One region of the Enterococcus sp. LJL99 genome, then DNA from elsewhere that is predicted to be linked to it. Evidence: predicted binding sites of a transcription regulator. Region 1 holds the regulator's gene; the other holds the start of a gene.
What was found. Region 1 encodes LexA, which represses DNA repair genes until DNA is damaged. Its sites were predicted from a motif close to CNAACANNTGTTNG; they were not measured.
Positions count from the first base shown of each region.

Region 1 (16,424 bases):
GCTGGGGATGTCGATTTATTTGAAAACGCGTATTACATTTTAGCGCCTTCATCAGAAAAGCAAGCGTCGTCAGTTAAGCTGTTACAAGACCTTTTAAGCGGTACACGAGCTAAATTTGTTGTTTTAAGTAGTGAAGAGCATGATCAAATCACAGGGATGCTTAGTCATGTGCCTCATATTATTGCAGCAGGCTTGGTCAATCAAAGTAGTGAGTTTAATAATGAACATCCAAGATCGAAGCAACTGGCAGCAGGAGGTTTTAGAGATCTTACTCGGATTGCTTCCTCTGATCCAAGGATGTGGACGGATATTTTATTGAGTAATCAACAACCAATCCTTTCACTAATGAAAGATTGGCAAGCAGAAATGGACCGTATAATCGAATGGATTGCGACAGGAAATCAAGAAGCAATTTTCCAATTTTTTTATGAGGCGAAAGAAACACGTAACCAAATGCCTATCCATAAAGAAGGTGCTATTCCTGCCTTTCACGATTTATTCGTTGACGTTCCCGATGTACCTGGAGTAATTGCAGAAGTGACGGGAATTTTAGGCGAAAATCGTTTATCACTGATTAATTTAAAAATACTAGAGACACGAGAAGATGTTTATGGTATTTTACAATTAACCTTTAAAAATCAACTTGATTTACAAAAAGCAAAAGAAATATTAGAAAAACAAACAAGCTATTTATGTTATGAAAAATAAAAAAGGTGGGGTATTCTTGGATTTAGTAACAAATAAAACACAACTTCAAGGAACAATTGCGGTTCCAAGTGATAAATCAATTTCTCACAGAAGCATTATGTTCGGTTCTATTTCAGAAGGAAGAACCGTAATCAAAAATTTCTTGCGAGGCGATGACTGCTTAAGTACATTACAAGCCTTTAGAGATTTAGGCGTTTTTATTGAAGACGATGGCGAAACCATTGTTGTTCATGGAAAAGGTTTTTCGGGCTTAAAAGAGGCAAAAAATCCAATTGATGTAGGTAATTCTGGGACTACTATTCGTTTAATCATGGGAATCTTAGCGGGGCGTCCCTTTACTACAGAATTATTTGGTGACCATTCAATTGCTAAACGACCAATGAATCGTGTCATGTTGCCGATTAATGAGATGGGAGCTGTTTGTACTGGACATGATGGATCAGAATTCCCACCATTGAAAGTTGAGGGAACAGAACAATTAAAACCTATTTCATATGAAATGCCAGTTGCTAGCGCACAAGTGAAGTCAGCAATTTTATTTGCTGCTTTGCAAGCAAATGGACAATCGGAAATTACTGAAAAAGAAAAAACTCGGGATCATACAGAAGATATGATTAAACAATTTGGTGGCAGTATTTCGGTTGAAGGTAAAAAAATCACAATAACGGGTCCGCAAAAATTAACAGGACAAGAAATCACAGTACCTGGAGATGTTTCATCTGCTGCTTTTTTCTTAGTTGCAGGGCTTGTTTTAGCGAATAGCCAAATTAAATTGACGAATGTTGGACTAAATCCAACTCGAACAGGTATTATTGATGTTATTCAACAGATGGGCGGCAAATTAACCATCGAAGAAACTGGCAATGAATCGAATAAGGCTGGTTCACTAACGGTAGAAACGAGTGACTTAGTTGGCATCGAAATTGGTGGTGAAATCATTCCACGTCTGATTGATGAACTGCCAATTATTGCTTTATTAGCAACGCAAGCAAAAGGAAAAACAATTATTCGTGATGCGGAAGAATTAAAAGTAAAAGAAACGAATCGAATTGATGCCGTGGCTACCGAATTGAATAAAATGGGCGCAAATATTGAACCTACTGAAGATGGAATGATTATTCATGGTGGGACTGAATTACATGGCGCAGAGGTAACAAGTTATGGCGACCATCGCATTGGTATGATGTTGCAAATAGCAGCTTTGTTAGTAAAAGATGGTGAGGTTCATCTAGATAAACCTGAAGCGATTTCTGTTTCTTACCCAGCCTTCTTTGATGATTTAGAAAAACTATATAAATAAAGGGGATTACAATAGATGAAAGGTATTATATTAATTGGTTTTATGGGAGCTGGGAAAACAACTGTTGGTAGATTGCTCTCTCAAGAAACAGGTATGGATCATATTGATTTTGATGACAAAATCGTTGAAGAGATCGGGATGACGATTCAAGAATATTTTGATTTGCATGGTGAAGCTGCTTTTAGAGAACGAGAAACAGCCGTTTTAAAACGATATTTAGACCATAATCAAGTTGTATCTACTGGTGGTGGAATTGTGATGCGTCCTGAAAATCGTGAGTTGCTAAAACAAATGGCGCCAGTCGTTTATTTGAAGACCAAACCAGAAAGCTTTATTTCTCGTCTGAAACAAGATCATACTACTGTTCGCCCGTTAGTCGTTTCGAAATCAGCAGCGGAAATTCAAGAAGTTTTTGAACCAAGAATCCCTTTATATGAAGAAAGTGCAAGCATTATAATTGAAACAGATAATAGAACTCCTGAAGCAATTGTGAAAGAAATTTTAGAGAATATTTAGGTAGGTGAACTAAATGAAAGTTGGTTATCTGGGACCAGAAAGCTCTTTTACACACACTGCGACAAAAACCGCTTTTCCTGATCAAGAATTAGTTCCCTGTCATTCTATTCCGGCCTGTATAAAAGCGGTTGAATTTGGTGAAGTAGATCTTGGGGTCGTTCCAATTGAAAATACAATTGAGGGTTCTGTCAATACAACAGTGGACTATCTTTTTCATAAAACAACGATTCCAGTTGGGGCGGAAATTGTATTGCCGATTTTCCAACAATTGATGGTCGCAAAAGAGAATGCACAAGATTGGCAAAGTGTGACCAAAATTTTATCTCATCCTCAAGCATTAGCGCAATCTCAAGAATTTATTCGATCTATTTTTCCGATGGCGGATTTAGAGCAGACACCATCGACTGCTTATGCAGCGAGTTATGTTGCAAAAAATTCAAACCAAAAAATTGCTGCGATTGCGCCTAAACTTTCTGCGTTAACCTATGATTTAGCTATTGTAGGTGAGAATATTCAAGATGTGGCCATTAATCAAACAAGATTTTGGGTTATTGGTGCCGAGAAAGTAGAATTGCCGATACCAGTTGAGAATAAAAAAATGACGATTGCCATTACGATGCCGAATAATATGCCAGGAGCTTTACATAAAGCTTTATCTGCATTCAGTTGGCGCGAAATCGACTTGAGTAAAATTGAATCGCGACCACTAAAAACGACATTAGGTGAGTATTTCTTTTTGATTGATATCAATGTACAACGACCATTAGAGCTACTTGAAAATGCGCTTGATGAAGTTCGCTTAATGGGTGGCGAAGTGAAAATATTTGGAATTTATGATGTACATCCAATCCATGGAGTATAAAGATCTGAAAAGGTCTTTTTATTTTTTATTAAATTAGGTAATATAGATTGAGAAATACCGTTAAAATAGAGTATTCTTAATAATGATACTATAGAGATATAACTACTACTAAAATAAGTTGTGAAGTAAAAAAACGAATATCTTCAAGCATTTCTTGACGGTGGATAACAATCAACTCCTTTCGATAGTTTTTGACAAAAATAATTTTATCAATAAGAGCTGATTGTATCTATAAATTGGAGTGACAAAGGGATTCGCTATATCCCTAAAACGTACACGGTTATTGATTTTATAACGTTTTGCATATAGCTAATGATACTACATAAAAGAGGTGAGGGAAATAAGTCGGGTGGATCGTTATAAACATATTCATGAACAAGCAGAGTCACCAGAAACAAAAAAGACCTTTAGCCCAAGAAAAGAAAAAGTAAAGAATCATTCAGAACAACAAAATGTTTATTTCGAAAATGAGGAACCAAGAGAGGATTACTCAGAGCAAAATACTTCTCAAAAGAGAAAATCACAAAAATTAAAAAAACAAAAACCACCAAAAAGACGTAAGAAATTTGGTTGGTTTAAAAAAATCTTTCTTGTTTTTATATTACTTCTTGTATTAGCAATCGGTTTATTTTTTAAAGGGAAAAATTTTGCTGAAAATGATACGTCACTTCCAAAAGAAGCTACAGAAACGTTTAATGGAGTAAAAAGTGCGAATGGTGCTCATAATATTTTAATTTTAGGTAGTGATACTAGAGGAGAAGATGCTGGGCGTGCAGATACAATCATGGTTCTTCAATTAGACGGACCCTCGAAGAAACCTAAACTAATTTCTTTTATGCGAGATACTTTTGTGGATATTCCTGGATTAGACCCTAACAAAATCAATAGTGCATATGCTTATGGTGGAGCTGAGTTAGTTCGGGAAACATTAGCTGAAAACTTTAATATTGATTGTCAATATTATGCAAAAGTTGATTTTCAATCATTTGAAAAAATCATAGATGCGATGTTTTCTAACGGCGTTAAAATAGATGCTGAAAAAGATATCAATTTAGATGGCGTTGATATTGCAAAAGGTGTTCAAAAAATGGATGGTCATGTCTTATTGCAGTATGCGCGATTCCGAATGGATGAAGAAGGAGACTTTGGGCGAGTGAGAAGGCAACAGCAAGTGATGTCTGCAGTCATGTCTCAATTGAAAAATCCACTGACCTTGATTCGAACACCAGAAGCATTAGGTCGTTTAGTAGGATATATGTCAACAGATATTCCAACAAGTTTTATGATTAAAAATGGTCCTTCACTTTTATTGAATGGTTCAGGTGGGATTGATCGTCTTACGGTTCCAGTTGAAAATTCTTGGACTTATGCAGATTATGATTATGCAGGTAGTGTTTTACAAATAGATTTTGACCAAAACCAACAAGCAATAGAAAATTTTTTGAATTAAAAGAATTAATGGTGTGATTATAATCTTTTTTGTGTTATATTTATTTTATTGTGTGAATTTATTGAAATGAGGTTAAAAGATGAAAATTGCTGTTGTAACAGATAGTACAGCTTACTTGCCTGATAGAATAAAAGATCATCCAGATCTTTTTGTTATTTCGATCCCAGTTATTTTAGATGGAAAAACATATAATGAAGGCATTGATATTGAAGCTGATGAATATTATACATTATTAAATAACAGTAAGGAATTCCCAAAAACCTCTCAACCGGCATTGGGCGAGGTAATTGAACTATATGAAAGAATTGCTAGAAAAGGCTATGATACGATTATTAGTATTCATTTGTCTTCTGGTATTTCAGGTTTTATTAATACGTTATTTACGCTAACGAATTCGATTGATGGTGTGACACTGTATCCTTACGATTCTAAAATTACGAGTGTACCGATGGGTCATATGGTCGAAGCAACTTTAGATTTAATTGATAAAAAAGCTGAACTAGATGAAATTTTTTCAAAACTTGATGCGATAAGAGATAATACATATGCTTATTTAATAGTAGATGATTTGAATAATTTAGTTCGTGGAGGACGTTTAACCAATGGCGCAGCTTTGATTGGTACCTTATTAAAAATTAAACCGATTTTGACATTTGAAGATGGGCAAATTGTGTTACACGAAAAAATTCGCTCTACTAAAAAAGCTTTTGCAAGAGCAAAACAAATTATTGGTGAAAGAGATCAAGAAATTGATATACCTGTAAAATTTTATGTGATTCATGCTAACAATTTAGTCGTTGCTGAGGAAGAAAAGTTAAAATTACAAGCGCAATATCCTAATGCAATTGTTGAAATTGGTCATTTTGGACCTGTAATCGGAAGTCATTTGGGAGAAAAAGCGATAGGTATTTGTATTTCTGCACAATAATTTGTTTTTTAGATATCATTAAATTTTATTGTAAGAGCGAAGGGTCTGGAAAGGTGCTTAGTCAGCTGTTTTCCAGACCCTCTAGCTATGAAAAAATTCAAAGCATTATTTCAGTTTTTTTGTTGGATATTTAGTATAATTGATGCGGGAGGCGAATGGATGAATCGAACGGAGGCGCGTTTACAAAAAGATAAAATGAAACAGGTTCAACTGCTTGCTGTTTATTACCAAAGTCTTAAGCAATTACCAAATGGCGAAAAACGAGATCAAGTTATTCGAGAAATATTGGTTTGTAAAAACGCAATAAGTAAAATCAACCAGCAACTAACTGAATTGGCTACAGATAGTACCAAGTAATTAAATAGTAAACTTTGTCAAAATTATAAAATATAAGGTTTAGTTGTATCTTTCTAAAAAATAAGTGCTATAATCTATTTCATAGACAAAATAGACGCTCATATTTGATTAAGTTGGCATACAAAATTTTATGATTGGTCTCAAATGATTTTTATAAAGGAGTAATCTATTTGTTTATTGATTTTTTTACAATTATTTTAGGTCTATTTACTTTAGTATTATATAGTTACCTTTATTTAGTACAAAAAAGCATTCGTATAAAATCACAAAAAGCGAGCACAAATTTTTGGTTTTTATTTTTGATAAGTACTGCGAGTTTGATTTATTCATTTTTAATTGGGCATCAAATTAAAGGCGTATTGGCAGCGTTGATTTTGCTTAGTTTTTTGATTGATGCTAGAGGCTTAAGTGAAGATCGAATTATTGCGAGTCCATTTGATCGGACAGGTACTTTATATTCTGAAATTGATAGAATCGTGTTATTGTTAAAAAATGAAGAAATAAAAATGAATTATTTCAAAAATGGTCATCGAGAACCGATGTTAAAATTTTCTGGTTCACTTGAAGAGCTATTAGAATTTTTAGCTTCCAGATTAAATAAACAAGTGGAAATTGATATTTTGATAGATGAGGAATAACTATAGTTGATTAGCAGTCTACAAAGTAAAATAGATTAGTATTTATTACTAAAATCAATTAAAGATATTTTGAAAGGAAGTCTTGTTGTGAGCGACGAACTTGAGCAGCGTATAGCTAAATTAAAGGAACAATACAGCTTGTTACCTTGTGAAAAGAAAATGGAGTTTAAACATAAACTTAAAAGAAGGAATTTTCTTAACTATAAGAAAATAGAAATCATAAAAGCAGAATTGCTTCGTTTAGAAGCTAAACGCGCACAAATGGAGCTTTGTGAAAAAGAGAAAGATTTAGCGCTTATTGAAGAAAAAATTCGTATGAAAAAAGAAAAATTACTGCGCTGCTTAGATAGACAATTAAATTAGTATGCTAAGAATAATCATTTTCAGATGTTCTAGAAAAAATTTGACGGGTGAATTGTTTCGCTTGTTTTTTGAAGTTCTTCACAATTTCAAGTAGAAAAAATTCGTTATCTAAAGAATTTTTTTGTTTTACTCTGATGATGAGAAGTGTTGCGATTTAATAATTAAGTTTACTGCTAGTGATTTGATTTAAATAGTCCAATCAAATCATTAAATTCAGTAATTTTGAAAAAATACTGAAATTTATACATTTTTTAAGCTTATTACCTAGTAAGTAGTTGATGTATTCTTCTTTTATTCGTTAGCTCCCCAAAACGAACACTACAACCGACTTCAATCATTCCTCTTTTTTTCTAAGAGTCTATGCACCAAAAAGAAAAGTGAGTGAGATAAAAGAAAGTAAAAAAATTTTTATCCTTTAAAACCGAATAATTGGTATAAAACAATCAGAATCTCGGCAATTTCCTGACCATCATTCATTGTAAAAAAACGTAATCACTGCTGGTTTGTCCAATTGCTCGATTCTAACCGATTGTTTAATGACCTGTATTATCGGCGTAAAACAATCAGAATCTCGGCAATTTCCTAGTCATCATTCATTGCAGAGAGCGCAATAACTAATGATTCGTCCAATTGCTCGATTCTAATCGATTGTTTAATGACCTGTATTATCGGTGAAAAGGTTAATTAAACTACTTTTGTCTTATCTTCATTTGATCAATTTCGATACAATGAAAAAATATTGGAAAATCAGATTGGGTCTGAAAAATCCAAATTACCAAGCAAAATCAATATTAAATAGGAAGGGAGAGATAGGATGGAGTTAATTTATTGGATCATTCTATTTGCATTTGCCATTACCTTTTCTAATGTTTTTAATCGAATTGTCCCGATTATTCCGTTGCCGATGGTACAAATTATTTTTGGTGTGCTAATTGGTTTAACTGAAATGGGGCAGAGAATCACTTTTGAACCAGAAGTTTTTTTAGTGATGATTATAGCACCTTTGTTGTTTAGAGAAGGAGAAAGAACGAATATTCGTTCAATGTTAAAGAATTTTAGTGTCATTTTATTTTTAGCTTTTGCTGGTGTCATTATCACCTTATTAACAGTAGGTTGGACTTTGCATTTGATTATTCCTGCGTTACCGATAGCTGCTTGTTTTGCTTTCGGTGCCGCACTTGGACCAACTGATGCCGTAGCAGTAGGCTCATTATCTGGTAAAATTCAAATTCCAGCTAAAGCTATGAATATTTTAGCCGGTGAAGGATTAATTAACGATGCTTCTGGTGTAACTGCTTTTCAGTTTGCCTTGGCTGCCTTATTAACCGGGTCTTTTTCATGGGTTAATGCTTCTTGGACATTATTGTTTTCTAGTGTCGGGGGTGCCGCAGTGGGTGTCATTTTAGTATTGCTAAAAAGACAAATTGTCCATTTGTTAGAAAAAGCTTCAGCTAAAGATGTTACTGGCTATTTACTATTAGAATTGTTGTTACCATTTTTATCCTATGTACTTGCTGAAATTTTTGGTGTATCTGGGATCATCGCCGCTGTTGTAGCAGGTGTTATGCAGGCTTCGAGTTTGAAGAAAGTTTCTTTATTTGAAGCTGAATTGTCAAGTGTTTCAGATAGTACCTGGAGTACAATTGTTTTCATGCTTAATGCCTTAGTTTTTCTATTTTTGGGCATTGAATTATCTCAAGTCTTTTCACCGATTTGGAATAGTGAAACGTATTCAAATATCTTTTTAATGTTAGTTGTTTTGCTAATTTCTGTGACGTTATTCGCTACACGTTTTCTGTCGATTGTTTTTATTTATGGGATTAAAAACCGTTTTAAAAATATTGGTAAATTTATGAATGAAATTTTAATTTTGACATTTGGTGGAGTGAAAGGAACGGTCAGTTTAGCCACAATCTTTATCTTGCCAATGACTATCAATGGTGAATTATTTATTGAACGCTCCTTATTATTGTTTATCACAGCTTGTGTCATTCTGGTTACCTTAATTAGTGGATTGGTTATTTTGCCATTTTTAACCGATACTGAGGAAGAACAACCGGAGAATCCAATTGAAATCAATTTGTTAAAAGAAGTCATTGAACATTTAAAGCTTCGTAACGAATCAGATCCTCATGTGGAAATGAATGTTGTAATCGAAAATTATCAAGATAGAATTAAGGAACTCTATACGGAACAGCTATCTGCTGAAAAGAAGCAAGATGTGCAAGAACTACAAGCATTGATTGTATCAATTGAAAAAGATGGTTTAGAAGAAAGCTTCCGACAAAAAGAGATTAATGTCGAAGGGTATAGACTGTATAAACGACTGATTACTAGAATGGAACGATCAATCGCAAAACAATTATTATCAATAATCGGTTTCTGGCTCTTGTTTGTGCGACAAGTCATTAATTTATTTATCCATACAAATTCTTTGTGGGATCATGAAGAGGATGAAGTGAAAACAGAGCTTAGAAAAGAAGAAATGGAAAGTATTCGGCAAGTCTTCTTACAGAATACAGAAGTGATTCTTAAAAGTTTAAATAACTTGACCGATGTTTATGATGATGAGTTGATTCGCTTTTTCATTGAAGGACGTTTACAATTAGCGCAACGATTAGAAGATGGAACGTTTATTGATTCCTTTATCATTCATTCACAATCTGATTATGTCAAAGAATTATTGATTGGCTATCAAGAAGAACGAAATGTAATTGATACATACGAAATTAATCACAAAATTTCTTCAATTGTAGCGAATGAATACCGAAAAAATGTCAATTTATTAGAATCTTTTTCAATTAATGACACTGCAAATGGGCTTGGTTTTAATAGATTACGGAAACAAGTTAGAGAAGAAGCTAGTAAAAAATAAAACTAGCTTCTTTTTTTCGTTTTTTTTTGATACAATAGGCAAGGATGAAAAGGGCGTGATTTTAAAATGAAAGAATTGAAAATTTCCAATTTAACGAAAACATATGGCGAAAAAACGTTATTTGATCAAATCGCTTTTTCAATACATGAAAAAGACCGTATTGGATTAATCGGAACGAACGGAACAGGAAAAACCACGTTGTTGAATATTCTTGCATCAAAAGATAGTGGTGATGGCGACAGTACAGTTTTTCAGGTCCCTAATGACTATCAAATCGGCTACTTATCCCAAGACCAAACGTTGAATGAAGATTTATCTGTTGTGGAGGCTGTATTTCAAGGCGATACTCCTATTCTTCGAGCCGTTAAAAATTATGAATTAGCTTTATTAGCATTGGCTGAAGACGGTACGAACGAGCAAATTCAAAAGCAATATGTTCAAGCAGAAGAACTCATGAATAAAGAGGATGCTTGGAATGCAGATACTGAAGCTAAAATTGTTCTTCAAAAATTAGGAATTGATACATTAGATAAAAAAATCCGTGATTTATCTGGTGGACAGAAAAAAAGAGTCAGTTTAGCTCAAGTGTTAATAGAATCGCCTGATTTACTTTTACTTGATGAACCGACCAACCATTTAGACTACGATGCAATTACGTGGCTTGAAACCTATTTAAATCAGTATCGTGGTGCGGTTTTAATGGTTACCCATGATCGCTATTTTCTAGACCGGGTATCAAATCGTATCTTCGAATTGTCATTTGGACGAATTTTTGAATATAAAGGAAATTATGAGACGTATCTGATTAGTAAAGCAGAACGCGAACGGGTTGAGGTTGAACAAGATGAGAAACGAAACCGCCTATATAAACAAGAATTAGAATGGATGCGGGCAGGAGTTCAAGCACGTGGAACAAAGCAACAAGCGCGGCAAGATCGTTTCCATGAACTGAAAGGAAACTTAAATCAGGCAAATCATAAAGAACAAATCGATATGGATTTGGCTACGCAACGTTTAGGAAAAAAAGTAATTGAGATTAAAAATGGCGATTATGCTATTGAGAATAAAACGATTTTACACGCCTTTGATTTACTGGTTCAATCAAGAGAACGGATTGGGATTACTGGAAAAAACGGGAGTGGCAAGTCAACGTTATTGAACATTATTGCTGGTCGAATTCCTTTGGATAGTGGTATTTATTCAGTGGGAGAAACAGTTCGAATTGCTTATTATACACAAACAAATGAAAAGATGAATCCAGAAAAACGAATGATTTCTTATTTACAAGAAGCGGCAGAAGAGGTTAAGCGTTCTGATGGAACAACGATAGGCGTTGCTGAAATATTAGAACGTTTCTTATTCCCTAGATTTATGCATGGAACGATTATCGGTAAACTTTCAGGAGGCGAAAAAAGGCGGTTATATTTACTAAAACTTTTGATTAGTCAGCCGAATGTTTTATTACTGGACGAACCAACAAACGATTTAGATATTGATACGTTAACAATTTTAGAAGATTATATTCGAACATTTAAGGGTGCTGTAATCACTGTTTCTCATGATCGCTATTTTTTGGATAAGACAATTGAGAAGTTGCTAGTTTTTAAAGGAGCTGGTGAGATTACTTCTTATTACGGTGTAATGAGTGATTATCTAGCCGAATCGACCAAAGAAAAAGCGCAAACCAAAAAGAAACTTAAAATTGAAGATGACTCAAATAAAGTTATTGAGAAAAAAGAAAAATCTAAATTAACTTATATGGAGCAAAAAGAATGGGCAACGATTGAACAAGAAATCGCGCAATTAGAAGAGAAAACAGAAACAATTACTAATGAAATGAATCAACAGGTCGATGATTTTACAAAACTTCAAGAACTGCAAAAAGAATTATCCCAAACAGAAAAAGAACTGGAAGAAAAACTAGATCGTTGGGAATACTTAAGTGAGTTTGCTGAAAACTAGGAGGAAGTAACTATGGAAGAAGCCTATTTAGATTTGGGACGAAAAATTTTAAACGAAGGACATCAAAAAGGAGATCGAACTGGGACAGGAACAAAAAGCCTTTTTGGGTATCAAATGCGTTTTGATCTTTCTGAAGGTTTTCCTTTATTAACTACGAAACGTGTGCCATTTGGTCTAATAAAAAGTGAATTACTATGGTTTTTAAAAGGCGATACGAATATTCGCTATTTATTGCAACATAATAATCATATTTGGGATGAGTGGGCATTCGAACGTTACATAAATAGCGCTGACTATACAGGACCAGATATGACAAATTTTGGTCATCGAAGTTTAACAGACGAAGTCTTTAAAAACGAATATGACAAACAAAATGATTTGTTTTGTGAAAAAATTTTATCTGATGATGATTTTGCAATGAAACATGGTGAATTAGGAAATATTTATGGGGCACAATGGCGTCATTGGGAAACAAAAGATGGTGGATTTATTGATCAAATCAAAGCTGTGATTGAAATGATTAAAACAACACCGGATTCTCGTCGCTTAATTGTATCAGCATGGAATCCTGAAGACGTTCCATCAATGGCGCTGCCGCCGTGTCATACAATGTTTCAGTTTTATGTAAATGACGGTAAACTAAGTTGTCAACTTTATCAAAGAAGTGCTGATGTTTTTCTTGGCGTTCCATTTAACATTGCTAGTTATGCGCTATTAACGCATTTAATTGCTCACGAAACTGGTTTAGAAGTTGGCGAGTTTGTTCACACTCTAGGAGATGCGCATTTATACAATAACCATTTTGAACAAATGGAAGAACAGTTGACAAGAGAAATTAGAAGCTGTCCGACATTGAAATTAAATCTAGAAAAGCAATCTGTTTTTGATTTTGAAATGGAAGATATCATGCTTGAAGGGTATGATCCACATCCAACGATTAAGGCACCAATTGCCGTTTAAATGACAAAGGGGGAATAGGATGTTAGCAGCTATTTGGGCACAAGATGAGCAAGGGTTGATTGGTAAAGACGATCAAATGCCCTGGCATTTACCTAATGATTTGAAGTTTTTTAAGCAGATGACAGAAGATAACACAATTGTAATGGGACGGACTACTTTTGAGGGAATGGGAAGTAAACCTTTACCGAATCGAAAAACGATTGTTTTGACGAGTGATCAGCTGTATCAAGCTCAAGGTATCATCGTTATGCATTCTGTTGAAGAAATTTTGACCTATGCTGATGAGTTTTCAGGTATTACTTTTATTGCAGGTGGTTCGATTGTATATAAAAACTTTCTTCCTTATTGTGATGTTCTTTATCGAACGGTTATTCAGCATACATTTGAAGGAGACACATATTTTCCTACAGTTGATTGGGATGAGTGGACGCTTGTCAATTTGAGTGAGGGCGAGCAGGATCAAAAGAACAATTACCCATATCAGTTTGAAACTTATCAAAGAATATGTCAAATCGACTAGGAAAATTCTGAAACTTATAGTGACAAACAGTTTTATAGTTTAGTTGAAATCTATTGTTGTAAAGCTTCGATTGTGTTTCACATACGTTACGTTTTTTTCTTGATTTCCAACTGGATTTTTGAAAAATTTGAAAGTCTCAATTGTTTTTAGTAACTTCCTAATTTGAAAAATAAGAATAGAAATAGGCTAGCATCCAGAAAATTTGAAGAGTCAATTTTCTGGATGCTAGCCTATTTTTAGTTCTTGAAAAAGTTAAATATGATTGCGATATAAACCAACAACTTTACCTAAGATACTAACATTTGCTAGAATGATTGGTTCCAATGCATCATTTTCTGGTTGAAGACGAAAATGAGTTGCTTCTTTGAAAAATCGTTTGCATGTGGCCTCATCTTCATCAGTCATCGCAATCACAATATCGCCGTTTTCAGCAGTTGCTTGTTTTCGAACAATAACCTGATCACCATCGAGTATGCCAGCATTAATCATACTTTCTCCACGAATGGTTAACATGAATAAAGAATTATTTTCATACTTTAAATCAGGCGGAAGCGGGAAGTAATCAGAAGCTTCTTCAACAGCCAAAATTGGTTCACCAGCTGTAACAACACCAAGCATTGGAATGGTGCTTGGTTGAATACCTATTTTTTCTAAACCTTCAGCAGTTAACTCGATGGCTCTTGGTTTAGTAGGATCTCTTAAAATTAAGCCTTTTTTCTCTAGTCTGGCTAAATGACCATGAACTGTAGAAGTAGAAGAAAGGTCTACTGCTTTGCCAATTTCGCGAACCGTGGGTGGATAACCTTTTAATTCAACTTGTTCATATATATATTTTAGGACTTCAATTTGTCTTGTATCTGTACGTTTTGCCACAAGTCGCACCTTCTTTCTAATGATATTTTTAGTTTACCATAGTTTTCACAGATAATCAAACAAGCGTTCGTGTTTTTTTGTGAGTTGAGAGTTGTATTTTTAGGCAGGTTCTTATAAGATAGATGTGGAAAGTGAAGGAGGAACTAACATGTTATCAGAAGACAAAATGAACCGTATAAATGAATTGGCTAAAAAGGCGAAAGAATCTAGTTTAACCGAAGCTGAATTAGCAGAACAAAAAGAATTACGTCAGGAATATTTAGAAACGTTTAGAAGTGGAATGAAACATCATATTGAGGGGATGAAAGTAGTTGACCCTGAAGGCAATGATGTTACTCCAGAAAAATTAAAACAAATTCAAAAAGAAAAAGGATTGCATGACCGAAATTAATTTTTTGCTTTTTTTTGTAAAAGTAATTGCTTTCATTGATTAAATAGGCTAAAATAAACTAATAAAGGTAAAAAAAACCTAAATAGGAGATGATTTATTTGTTCGATACAACAGATCAGCTAGGCGTTAACACGGTTCGTACATTAAGTATTGAGGCGATTCAAAAAGCTAATTCAGGTCACCCTGGTTTACCAATGGGTGCTGCCCCAATGGCATATGCATTGTGGACGAAACACTTAAAAGTGAATCCAGCAACATCTATGAACTGGGTTAATAGAGACCGTTTCATTTTATCTGCAGGTCATGGTTCTGCACTTCTTTATAGTTTATTACATTTATCTGGCTATAAAGTTACGATTGATGATTTGAAAAATTTCCGTCAATGGGAAAGTAAAACACCAGGACATCCTGAAGTTCATCATACTGATGGAGTTGAAGCAACTACTGGTCCTTTAGGTCAAGGGATTGCAATGGCAGTTGGGATGGCAATGGCTGAAGCTCATTTGTCTGCAACTTATAATAGAGATAGTTTCCCAGTGATGGATCATTATACATTCAGTTTATGTGGTGATGGCGATTTAATGGAAGGTGTTTCACAAGAAGCAAGTTCTATGGCTGGTCATATGAAATTAGGTAAATTAATCGTGTTGTATGATTCAAATGATATTTCTCTTGATGGTCCGATTTCTAAAGCTTTCACTGAAAATGTTGGTGCACGTTATGAAGCTTATGGTTGGCAACACATTTTAGTAAAAGATGGTAATGATTTAGCAGCAATTTCAAAAGCGATTGATGAAGCAAAAGCTGAAACGAACAAACCGACATTGATTGAGGTTAAAACTGTTATTGGATACGGCGCACCAAAAGAAGGAACCTCTGCTGTTCATGGCGCTCCAATTGGCGAAGACGGAATTACAGCTGCAAAAGCAGTTTATGGTTGGGAATATCCTGATTTCACTGTTCCAGAAGAAGTGGCAGCTCGTTTTAAAGAAGCAATGATTACTGAAGGGGAAAAAGCAGAAGCATCATGGAATGAACTTTTTGCGAATTATGAAAAAGAACATCCTGAACTTGCTAAACAATTCAAGACCGCTTTTGCTGATGAATTACCAGCAGATTGGGCAGATGAATTACCAAGCTATGAAGTTGGTTCTAGTGCAGCTAGTCGTGTCACTAGCAAAGAAACAATTCAAGCCTTATCTAAAGCTGTTCCAAGCTTCTGGGGTGGGTCAGCAGATTTATCTGCCTCTAATAATACAATGGTAGCTGCTGAAAAAGATTTTGAGCCAGGACAATACGAAGGACGTAACATCTGGTTTGGTGTTCGTGAATTCGCGATGGCTGCAGCTATGAATGGGATTCAATTGCATGGTGGAAGTCGAATTTACGGCGGAACATTCTTTGTATTTACAGATTATTTACGTCCAGCAATTCGTTTAGCAGCTATTCAAAACACACCAGTTACCTATGTATTGACGCATGATTCAGTAGCGGTTGGTGAAGATGGTCCAACTCATGAACCAATTGAACAATTAGCTAGTGTTCGTTGTATGCCTGGTGTACAAGTTATTCGTCCAGCTGATGGAAATGAAACTGTAGCAGCTTGGAAAATTGCAATGACTACAAAAGATGCTCCAACGATTTTAGTTCTTAGTAGACAAAACTTACCAGTAATTGAAGGAACAAAAGAACATGCAAGTGATTCAGTTCAAAAAGGTGCT
Region 1 is NZ_JBTXLT010000010.1:33,392-49,815, forward strand. Features, by position in the region: gene ACYSNW_RS13945 (prephenate dehydrogenase) at 1-708, shown strand, start outside; gene aroA (3-phosphoshikimate 1-carboxyvinyltransferase) at 725-2,008, shown strand; gene ACYSNW_RS13955 (shikimate kinase) at 2,024-2,524, shown strand; gene pheA (prephenate dehydratase) at 2,538-3,386, shown strand; gene ACYSNW_RS13965 (LCP family protein) at 3,727-4,836, shown strand; gene ACYSNW_RS13970 (DegV family protein) at 4,916-5,764, shown strand; gene ACYSNW_RS13975 (hypothetical protein) at 5,924-6,121, shown strand; gene ACYSNW_RS13980 (hypothetical protein) at 6,292-6,759, shown strand; gene ACYSNW_RS13985 (hypothetical protein) at 6,847-7,122, shown strand; gene ACYSNW_RS13990 (cation:proton antiporter) at 7,937-9,997, shown strand; gene ACYSNW_RS13995 (ABC-F family ATP-binding cassette domain-containing protein) at 10,064-11,959, shown strand; gene ACYSNW_RS14000 (thymidylate synthase) at 11,972-12,919, shown strand; gene ACYSNW_RS14005 (dihydrofolate reductase) at 12,939-13,439, shown strand; gene lexA (transcriptional repressor LexA) at 13,692-14,312, opposite strand; gene ACYSNW_RS14015 (DUF896 family protein) at 14,461-14,703, shown strand; gene tkt (transketolase) at 14,802-16,424, shown strand, end outside.

Region 2 (4,924 bases), on a different contig from region 1:
TTCGAAACATATTCCGGTAACGTTTTTCTTTTGGTAATTGTTGTATAGTCCGCATAACGAACCTTCAAAACCACTGTTTTCCCATGTTTTTGCACTCGTTTTAAAGAAGCTTCTACTCGTTCTGAAAGCTGTCTAAGCTGAGTGACTACTTGATCCTCTGTTCTGAGCGGGACGCCATAGGTATGTTCTTTACCGACAGATTTACGATCTCGAGTTACATTTACTGGTGAATTATGAATCCCTCGAACTTTTCGATAAAGAGAATAGCCCATCTTGCCAAATTGCCGAATTAGTTCCATTTCATCGATATTATATAAATCTTCACCCGTAAAAACGCCTAAATCATGCATTTTCGGAACAGTTTTTTTACCGATTCCATGAAATTTTTCAATCGGTAAGGCCTTTAAAAAAGCTTCTGCATCCTCTGGCATTACAACTGTCAAACCTTTTGGCTTTTGGTGATCCGATGCTAGTTTAGCTAAAAATTTATTATAACTTACTCCTGCTGAACAAGTTAAATGAAGCTCGTTCCAAATATCAAATTGAATCAATTTCGCGACTTTAATTGCTGATTTACTACCAATTTTATTCGTTGTGACGTCTAAATAGGCTTCGTCAATCGAAACTGGTTCAATAATATCGGTATAACGACGAAAAATGGCTCGAATTTGCTGCGAAATCTCTGAATACTTTTGATGGTCACCAGGTTTAAAAATGGCTTCTGGACACAATTCAAACGCTTTTTGCGCACTCATCGCTGAATGAATCCCAAATTTGCGCGCTTCATAATTGGCAGTCGTTACCACTCCCCGTCCGCCTGTATCACTAGGATGGCGAGCAATGACTAATGGATGGCCAACAAGTTCTGGATGATCTCGTTCTTCGACAGATGCAAAAAAAGCATCCATATCAATATGAACAATTTTACGTGAAGTATCCTTTTTCAAAGGAAAACGTAATTCATTCGGCATTGAGATTTTCCCCCTAAAATAACTGCTTGTCGTTCTATTCATTATAGACGAACTTTTGTTCGTTATCAATAAAAAAAGACTCGTTTAGGTCAAAAGTAGTTCATAAAAAAATAAGCGATTTATCATAAAAACTTGAAGAACATCAAGTACCACTCATCCAACATAGAATGTGAACTTTTCATGTTTCTAGTTATCTTCATGATTTATCGCTTATTCTTATAAATTTACCATTTTTACTTTATTTAGTCGTGTTTTGGATTGCATTAACTCCACGTTCACCTGTTCGAATGCGGATTGCCTCGTCAACCGTTGAAATAAAAATTTTCCCATCTCCGACGGTTCCTGTTTGACAAGTTTCCAAAATCAACGAAATAACTTTCTCCACTGTTTCGTCTAAGACAACAAAACTAACTCTCACTTTTGGTAATAACGTAGTAATGACTTCTTGCCCGCGCACGTACTCTTTGATTCCCTTTTGATTCCCACAACCTAAAACCTGTGAAACAGTCATCCCCGTTGCATCGACAATCTCATTTAAAGCTAATTTTATTTCTTCTAATTTTTCTGGTTGAATGATTGCTTCTACTTTTTTCATTCATCGTCCTCCTAAGAATCTAATCCCATAAAGGTAGGATAAGCCGTTTCATCATGCTCGATTCGATCTAAGCCAATTGCTTCTTCTTTTGCCGTAACTCTAATTGGCATAAATAACTGAATGCCTTTAATAATTAAATAGCTAGCCACAGCAGCAAAAACAACGGTAAATGCAATACTAGCTACTTGAGCAATAAATAATTCCCCACCGCCATAAAGTAAACCAGTTTTTCCTCCAATTGAAGGATCAGCAAATACGCCCGTCATGATTCCACCAAAAATCCCACCAACACCATGACAACCAAACGCATCAAGGGCATCATCATAGCCTAATTTGTGTTTTACAAATGAAATGAAATAATAACAAAACGGGCTAACTAAAGCGCCAAAAACAAAAGAACTCCAAAGTGAGACAAAACCTGCTCCTGGTGTGATGGCTACTAAACCAACAACAGCTCCGGTACAAGCACCGATAACGGTTGGCTTTCCAATTGTTAATTTTTCAATCAACATCCAAGAAAGCATCGCAGTTGCAGCTGCAGTATTGGTCGTTAATAGCGCATGAATTGCTAACCCATCAGCTGCCAACGCCGAACCAGCATTGAAACCAAACCAACCGAACCAAAGTAACCCTGCTCCTAAAACAACAAACGGAATATTATGTGGTCGATATTCATTTTGTCGATACTCTCTTCGTTGACCTAAAACAATAGCTAATACTAAACCTGAAATACCTGAACTGATGTGAACAACATTTCCACCAGCGAAATCAATCGAACCAATTTCTTCTAAAAAGCCACCGCCCCAAACCATATGAGCCATTGGATAATAGACGATGATTGACCAAATAGCAATAAAAATAAAGATTGCTGAAAATCTCATTCTTCCAACAACCGCTCCTGTAATAATCGCCGTTGTAATAATCGCAAACATCATTTGAAATCCAGCAAATAAAGCCTCTGGAATTCCTTCACCTTCTGTTAATGAAACATGATTAAAAAATAATTTATCAAAATTTCCGACAAATAACTGGTCTCCACTAAATGAGAGACTATATCCTACAATAATCCATAATACAGAAGCTAAACCCATGACGCAGATAACCATCATAATAGTATTTAGAATGTTCTTTCGACGTTCTAATCCTCCATAAAAAAAAGCTAATGCAGGTGTCATTAAAAATACCATAGCCGAACAAATTAAAATAAATGCAATATTTCCAGCTTCCATATCAATCATCCCCCTAAAATAGTAAAAATTATCAACTCTCAACCAGTTGATGTTAGTTATTCTACCATCATATAATCCCAATAACTAGCAAAAACTTAAAAAAAATAAAAATAACTTCATTTTCCTAACAAATGAAGTTACTTTTATTAACATCGATAAATCAGTTTTCTATTTTTTCACTACTCATTCAACTATCAATCTAAAAAAATCAATCAACATGATATTCTTTATAGACTTCTTGCTTTTTTAATTTTCTACCTTTCGCTACTTCTTTAATTGCTTCTTTAGATGACAAACCTTCATCGATTAATTGCTCCACATGTTGACGAATTGATAACAACAATGATTCATCATCAATTTCTTTTTCACCAGAAAAGCCAGCCACAAGTAGGCAACATTCTCCTTTAAGTGTATTTTCAGCCAAGTAATCAATTAATTCAGCCAGTGAGCCACGCAAATATTCTTCATGCAGTTTTGTTAATTCGCGACAAATAACAGCTTGCCTTTCAAAACCAAATACCTCTGCCATATTTTTTATAGTAGCTAAAATACGGTAGGGGGATTCATAAAAAATACTAGTTGCTTCTAATTCTTTTAAATCAGCTAATCGTTCAACTTGTTCTTTTTTCTTTCGAGGTAAAAATCCGTAAAATGTAAAAGGTTGAGGAATCAATCCAGAAGCAATCAACGCAGTAATTCCTGCAGAAGGCCCCGGTAAGGCAATCACTTTAATGTTTTCTTTTAAACAAGCCTCCACCAATTCATGACCTGGATCACTAATAGAAGGCATCCCAGCATCACTAACTTGAGCAATGGTATCCCCTGCTTGCATTTTTTTTATTAATTGGGGAATTCTTTCTTTAAAATTATGCTCATGAAAACTTAATTGTGGTGTTGAAATTTCAAAATGGTTTAATAATTTTTGGGTATTTCTTGTATCTTCGCTAGCGATTAAAGTAGCGTTTTTAAGTTGTTTAATGCAGCGATAGCTCATATCTTCCAAGTTACCGATTGGCGTTGGAACTAAATATAAACACCCAGCTGAGCTTTCAGCATAGCTCTTTTGCTTTAGCATCTGCAACATCCTTTCAAAAATAGAGATTAAGACAATAGTGCCTTCATTTCAGAACCAAATAGTTACGATTAATTATCGTATTACTCAGCACCAAAATTCACACTCTTCGTCTCAATCTCTTACTATATTGTATTTTACTTATGTTTACTTCGTTCGCTCTCCATAAATTACATCTAAACAAAAGGCACATTCTTCATCATTTTCGCGACGAGAACCATATAAAATATTACATACGTGGAAGCCCTCTTCATAAAGTTTCTCTAAATTCATTCTAGATTTAGAAAGTTCTTGTTTGGCTGAATCAGCTGATTCATTTGCTAGTTTATTCAATTCTTGTAAATGTTCACGAAGTCGTTGATTCTCAATCTCTAAGGTCGTATTTTTTTCAACCAACTCATGCAAAGCCTCTTTAATCTCGCTCAATTGAGAAAGAGTTCCTTTTAATTCTTGTTCTAATGAATCTACACCATCATATAAAGAACGCTTATCCATTCAAATCACCCGTTTCGGCAACTCGAGCTTTTTCGGTAGCTTCTTTTATTTCTTCATACTCATATTCTACCGCTGTTTCACGTCCAACTAAGCGCACCTTAATCACTCTACTTAACAAGTTTAACCCAACTACTTTTCCTTTACCATCGGGTGTCACTACTTGTTTACCATAATCTGGTAATTCTTTTTTAGCTGCTTCGTACTCATCATTCTCATATTTTAAACAACACATCAAACGACCACATAGACCAGAGATTTTCACTGGATTAAGAGAGAGCCCTTGGTCTTTTGCCATCTTGATTGAAACTGGCATAAAATCACCTAAAAACGAAGAACAGCATAATGGTCGCCCACAAGGACCAATTCCACCCAAGATTTTGGCTTCATCTCTCACACCAATTTGGCGCAATTCGATTCTTGTACGAAAAATAGCTGCTAAATCTTTTACTAGCTCTCTAAAATCAATTCGACCATCTGCTGTAAAGTAAAAAATCATTTTACTACGATCAAAGGTATATTCAACACGAATTAATTTCATCTCTAATTCATGAGCCAAGATTTT
Region 2 is NZ_JBTXLT010000001.1:340,302-345,225, forward strand. Features, by position in the region: gene dinB (DNA polymerase IV) at 1-971, opposite strand, end outside; gene ACYSNW_RS01675 (P-II family nitrogen regulator) at 1,210-1,566, opposite strand; gene ACYSNW_RS01680 (ammonium transporter) at 1,578-2,795, opposite strand; gene rsmI (16S rRNA (cytidine(1402)-2'-O)-methyltransferase) at 3,004-3,870, opposite strand; gene ACYSNW_RS01690 (DNA replication initiation control protein YabA) at 4,015-4,362, opposite strand; gene ACYSNW_RS01695 (PSP1 domain-containing protein) at 4,355-4,924, opposite strand, start outside.
Region 2: the regulator LexA is predicted to act here: its motif matches at 1,020-1,033, upstream of dinB (DNA polymerase IV).